Regions from separate parts of the Sphingomonas sp. CCH15-F11 genome, predicted to be linked through region 2. Evidence: predicted binding sites of a transcription regulator. Region 2 holds the regulator's gene; the other holds the start of a gene.
The links. The regulator LexA, encoded in region 2, represses DNA repair genes until DNA is damaged. The targets are predictions, from matches to a motif close to GTTCCNCNCTTGTTCT.
Positions count from the first base shown of each region.

Region 1: the regulator LexA is predicted to act here: its motif matches at 1,592-1,607, upstream of radA (DNA repair protein RadA).

Region 1 covers NZ_LSKG01000170.1:13,448-16,653, forward strand. The annotation lists gene AX709_RS16965 (CvpA family protein) at 1-138, opposite strand, end outside; gene radA (DNA repair protein RadA) at 198-1,571, opposite strand; gene AX709_RS16975 (DUF2945 domain-containing protein) at 1,860-2,078, opposite strand; gene AX709_RS16980 (glycosyltransferase family 4 protein) at 2,169-3,206, shown strand, end outside.
Region 2 covers NZ_LSKG01000180.1:553-3,758, reverse strand. The annotation lists gene AX709_RS17650 (molybdopterin molybdotransferase MoeA) at 1-1,203, shown strand, start outside; gene lexA (transcriptional repressor LexA) at 1,258-1,935, shown strand; partial or broken gene AX709_RS17640 (ComEC/Rec2 family competence protein) at 1,929-3,206, opposite strand, start outside.

The sequences.
Region 1 (3,206 bases), on a different contig from region 2:
CGCGACCTTGAGCGCAAACACCACGAAGATCCACGCCATCAGCGACAGGACTTCGGTGACGAAGCCGCGCCACAGGCCCAGCACCGCCGCGCCCCCGACTGCGATCAGCACGATGATGTCGAGCGCGGTCAGGTCCATGCGAGCGCAGAAATCCATGTCATGCGGGAACGGCGGACGATCCGCCGTGCGTTCGACGGCTAGCCGCGTCCGAGCATATGGTCAACGAATTGGCGCAGCGTGCGAAACCCCGCCAGCTCGATGCCGGTGCCCTCGCGCTGCTGGCTCGCCGGAGCCAGCGCACGGCCAAAGCCCAATTTGGTCGCTTCCTTCATGCGCAGCGCCCCGTGCGCGACCGGGCGGATCTCGCCCGACAGCGCGATCTCGCCGAACGCGATCATGTCGGCGGCGACCGGCCGCTCGGCGAGCGCCGAGACGAGCGCGGCCGCGACCGCGAGATCGGCGGCGGGGTCCTGCACGCGATAGCCGCCGGCGATGTTCAGATAGACCTCCGCGGTCGAGAAACTGAGGCCGCAGCGTGCCTCCAGCACCGCCAGCACCATCGCCAGCCGTCCGCTGTCCCAGCCGACCACCGCGCGGCGCGGCGTCGCCCCGCTCGCCAGCCGCACGGTCAGCGCCTGCACCTCGACCAGCACCGGCCGCGTGCCCTCCAGCGCGGGGAAGACCACCGCGCCGGTGACGCTCTCGTCGCGGCTGGTCAGGAACAGGCTGGACGGATTGCCGACTTCCGCCAGCCCGCCGGTGTCCATCGCGAACACGCCGATCTCGTCGGTGCCGCCGAAGCGGTTCTTGACCGCGCGCAGGATGCGATACTGGTGGCTGCGCTCGCCTTCGAACGCCAGCACCGTGTCGACCATATGCTCCAGCACGCGCGGGCCCGCGATGCTGCCGTCCTTGGTCACGTGGCCGACCAGCACGACCGCGGTGCCCTGTTCCTTGGCAAAGCGGATCAGCTCGCCCGCGCTCGCCCGCACCTGGCTGACCGTGCCCGGCGCGCCTTCGATCAGGTCGCTGTGCATCGTCTGGATCGAATCGATGATGAGCAGGTCGGGCGCAGCCCCCTGGCCGACGGTGGTCAGGATGTCGCGCACCGACGTCGCCGCCGCCAGTTGCACCGGCGCATTGCCAAGCCCCAGCCGCCGTGCGCGCAGCCGCACCTGGTCGGCCGCTTCCTCGCCCGAAACATAGGCGACGCGCTTGCCCGCCAGCGCCAGCTTGGCCGCCGCCTGGAGCAGCAGGGTCGACTTGCCGATGCCGGGATCGCCGCCGATCAGGGTCGCCGATCCCTCGACAAAGCCCCCGCCCAGCGCGCGATCGAGTTCGGCGATGCCGGTGCCCATCCGCTCGGGCAGCGGCACGTCGGTGTCCAGCCCCGACATCAGGATCGCCCGCCCGCCCGATTGCAGATTGTGTCGCGCCTGGAACGGCGTCACCACCGCGCCGGCATCCTCGACCAGCGTGTTCCACTCCCCGCAATCCGCGCACTGGCCCTGCCATTGCGACGTCGCGGAACCACATTGCTGACAGACATAACGCTTGCGGGGCTTCGCCATGCGAGGAGTGTAGGATGCGCGGAACAAAAAGGGAATAGCCGAAGCGGCGTTCGGTTCGTTGGCGCTCGGGGATTTGTTCACGCGAAGGCGCGAAGGCGCAAAGAAGCTGTTTTCACGCGGAGGCGCAGAGGACGCGGAGGGGAATTGACGTGTTGGCCCGTCCCGCCCCGATTGCAGGAGAGGGACAGCCGCTGCGCGGCGAAACCGCTCTGCGTCCTTCGCGTCTCTGCGTGAAAATACCTTTCCTTCGCGCCTTCGCGCCTTCGCGCGATTACCCTTTTTGAGACCTCACCCCGCGCTCAACTCGCTCCCGCGCTTCAGCGCGCGTCCCCCGTCTTCCTGCTCGACCAGATAGGCCGGATTGTCCTTCGTCCCGTTCTTGGCGATCTTGCTGCCCTTGATCGTGCGCTGGACGCGGCGGTCGAAGCGTTCGGCCACCTTGCCCTTCGCCGTGCCGCTGCCCCAGTGCCACGTCACCGCCTGACCCTTTTTGAAGCTGTTCGCCATCTTCGCGCTCCCGTGCTGACGGCGTGACAACCCGCACCGCCTGTGCGCGTTCCGTTGGCAAGCCGCGCGGCGACGGCTATGCGCTCGCCGATGCAGCCCTCCGACATCCGCGTCGCGATCTTCAGCGGGAACTACAACTATGTCCGCGACGGCGCGAACCAGGCGCTGAACAAGCTTGCGCGCCACCTGCTCGATGCCGGCGTCACCCTGCGCGTCTATTCGCCAACGGTCGCACGTCCCGCGTTCGAGCCGACCGGCGACCTGGTCGATGTACCCGCGCTCGCGCTGCCGCTCGGGCGCGACGAATATCGCCTGGGGCTTGGCCTGTCGGGCGGGGTCAGGCGCGACCTTGCCGCCTTTGCTCCCAACCTCGTCCACGTCGCCGCACCCGAAATCACCGGCCACCGCGCGGTCAGCTGGGCGCGGCGCAATGGCATCGCGACGGTCGCCTCGCTCCACACCCGGTTCGAAACCTATGCGCGCTATTACCGCCTGGGCATGCTCGAGCCGCTGATGATCGGGCTGTCGAAGCGCTTCTACAACCGCGTCGATCGCGTGCTGGTGCCCAGCCCCAGCATGGGCGAAGTGCTGCGCGGCTGGGGGGTGACGACGCCGATCTCGATCTGGTCGCGCGGCATCGACCATGCGCGCTTCAATCCCGCCCGCCGCGATCCGGCGTGGCGGCGATCGCTCGGCATCGGCGACGACGACGTTGCGGTCAGCTTTCTCGGGCGGCTGGTGCTCGAAAAGGGGCTGGGCATCTTCGCCGACGTGATCGCGGAGCTGAAACGGCGCGGCGTGCCGCACAAGGTGCTGGTGATCGGCGACGGCCCGGCACGCGGCTGGTTCACCGAACGGGTGCCCGAGGCGATCTTCACCGGCTTCCAGTCGGGCGACGATCTCGGCCGCGCGGTTGCCGGCATGGACGTGTTCTTCATGCCCAGCGTCACCGAAACCTTCGGCAATGTGACGACCGAAGCGATGGCGGCGGGCGTCGCAGTCGTCGCCGCCCGCGCGACCGGCGCGGTCGATCTGGTGCAGCAGGGCGTCACCGGCTTTCTGGTGCCCCCGACCGATATCCGCGCCTATGCCGACGCGATCCAGCAGCTGGTCGAGGACCCCGCACTC
Region 2 (3,206 bases):
CCTCCGAATTCCGCGCCGCTGGCCGTTGCCGAAGCCCAGCGCCGCCTGCTCGCACTCGCCGGACCGACGCCCGTCGAACACGCCGCCCTGCACGCCGCGGCCGGGCGCTGGGCCGCCGCCCCGGTGCAGGCCGCGCGCACCCAGCCGGCGAGCGACCTGGCGATGATGGACGGTTATGCGTTGCGCTTCGCCGATCTGGGGGCACCGCTCCGGATCGTCGGGGAAAGCGCGGCCGGCGCGCCCTTCACGGGGCAGGTCCGCATCGGTCAGGCGGTGCGGATCTTCACCGGCGCGCCCGTGCCCGCCGGGGCGGACACGGTGCTGGTGCAGGAGGAGGCGCTGCGCGAGCGTGACCGGCTCAAGCTCAGCGGCGAAGGTCCGGCCGCGATCGGCGCGAACATCCGGCCGCGCGGGCTGGACTTCGTCGCGGGCGCGCCGCTGATCGCGGCGGGCGCGCCGTTGACCCCACCGTGTATCGCGCTGGCGGCGATCGCGGGTCACGCCAGCCTGCCCGTCCATCGCCGGCTGCGCGTCGCGATCGCGGCGACCGGCGATGAACTGGTGCGGCCCGGCGATCCGATCGGTCCGGCGCAGCTGCCCGAAAGCAACGGGGTGATGCTTGCCGCGATGCTGGCCAACCTGCCCGTCGACCTGATCGACCTCGGCATCCTGCCCGATGATCTCGATGCGCTGACCGCGGCGTTCGGCACGGTCGACGCCGACCTGCTCGTCACCAGCGGCGGCGCGTCGGTCGGCGACCATGACCTGGTCCGCCCGGCGCTGGCGGCGGCGGGTGTCACGCTCGATTTCTGGCGGATCGCGATGCGGCCGGGCAAGCCGTTGATGGCCGGCACGCGCGGCGCGATGGTGGCGATCGGCCTGCCCGGCAATCCGGTTTCCGCATTCGTCACCGCGACGCTGTTCGTCCTGCCGCTGATCCGGGCACGGCTGGGCGCGCGCGATCCGTTCCCGGCGATGACGACCGCGATGCTGGGGGTGGCCCTGCCTCCCAACGGCCCACGCGCGGACTATCGACGCGCAATGCGCGTCAACGGCATTGTGGTCGAGCCGGCGCGACAGGACAGCTCGATGCTCCACGCGCTCGCCGACGCGGACTGCCTGATCGTGCGCGCGCCCCACGCTCCGGCCGCTGCGCCCGGCGACTCGGTGGAAATCCTGCCGCTCGCGCCCGCTGGTGCTTGACAGCGTTCCCCGCGTTTCCTAAAAGTTCCGGGTCTGTTCCGACGGAGAACCCCGATGCTCACGCGCAAGCAGCATGAACTGATCTGTTTCATCTCGGATCGCCTCGCCGAAACCGGGGTGTCGCCGTCGTTCGAGGAGATGAAGGAGGCGCTCGACCTCAAGTCGAAGTCGGGCGTGCACCGGCTGATCAGTGCGCTGGAGGAACGCCATTTCATCCGCCGCCTGCCCAATCGCGCCCGCGCGCTCGAAGTGCTGCGGATGCCCGAGCGACCGGAAGCCAAGAAGGGCAAGGGCGCTGCCGCCACGGGTACCCCGCCGAGCCAGGCACCGCAGCGGCCAGCCCCCGCCAACGACGTGATCGAAATTCCCCTCCACGGCCGGATCGCGGCCGGCGTGCCGATCGAGGCGATGGAGGGGCAGCAGATGCTGCCGGTGCCCGCCGCGTTGCTGGGCGCGGGCGATCATTATGCGCTCGAAGTCGCGGGCGATTCGATGGTCGAGGCCGGCATCCTCGATGGCGACTATGCGCTGGTGCGTCGGACCGAGACCGCGCGCGACGGTGAGATCGTCGTGGCATTGATCGACGAGAACGAGGCCACGCTCAAATATTTCCGTCGCGAGGGCGCGATGATCCGGCTCGATCCGGCCAATCGCAGCTACGATCCGCAACGTTACCGTCCCGACCAGGTGCGCGTACAGGGGCGGCTTGCCGGGTTGCTGCGTCGCTACTGACCGGAAGAACGCCGAGAGCGTGAGGTCACGCGTGGCGGTTGCACCGTTGCAGGGTCGAGCCAGGGATGGCGATCGCCGGGCCGGCGCACCGTCGTCACCCGGCCTGCGCCGAACGCGATCGCGACCCCGCCGGTTCGCGCCAGTGTCGCGCGATCCAGCTTCAGCCAGCGCGGCGTGCAGCGACGCGGCAACCGCCGCTCGCTGACGATGATGTCGACATCGCGACACAGCCGAACGATTTCGGCGATGGGCACGAGATAGCTGCTGCGCGTCGCGGCGATCCGCCAGCGTCGTGCGCCTTCGCGATGCTCCACCACACACAGGTCGCGGTTGCATCGCGCGGCGGGATGGGTATCGAGCGCATCCGCCGCGCCGTCGACGCCGCTCGCCTCACCCAGGATCGAGCGGACATAGTCGCCCGATCGCGCGCGCAGCAGCGCCAGGCCGCCGTCATCCGTGCGCAGCGCCAGATGGCGGCCGTCGCCGGTCACGACCAGATCGGGCGGCGGCGTCCCCAGCGCCCATACCGCGCCGATCAACAGCGGCACGGCCCCCCAGCGTCGCCACCGCGTCCGCCACAGCATCAGCCACAACCCGCCGGCGATCATCGCGGCAAACGCCCCGGCGGGCATCGACGGCAGCGTCGCGATCGCGCCGGGCGCATTGGCGGTGGCGTGCGCGATCGCGAGCAACAGGTCGAGCGCGACGCCCGCGATCCACCAGAAGGGCGCGCCCAGGCCGATCGTGTCGGCGATCAACGCCATCGCCTCGACCGGCATGATGACGAACGTCGTCATCGGGATGGCGATGATATTGGCGAGCGCGCCGTACAGCCCGGACTTGTGGAAATGGAACAGTGCGATCGGCGTCAGCGCCGCCTCTACGGCCAACCCGGTCAGCAGCGTCGTGCCGAGCGCACGGACCAGCCGGCGCGCGCCGCTCTCCTCGCGCCGCGCGAACCAGCCCTGGACGCGCGGATGCTCGTGCAACGCGACGATCGCGGTGACGGCGGCGAAGCTGAGCTGGAAACTCGGGCCGACCAGCGTTTCGGGAAAGATGAGGAGCACGATCGTCGCGCCCGCCGCGATCAGCCGCAGCGTGATCGCCTCCCGCCCGATCGCCAAGGCGGCGAGCACCAGCAGGGCGGCGATGCACGACCGCACCGTCGGCACCTCCGCGCCCGTCAGCCAGGTATAGCCGATTGCCGCCAGCCCCGCCGCGCCCGCCGCCACGACCGGCAAGCGCACGCGCAACGCGAGCCACGGGCTGAG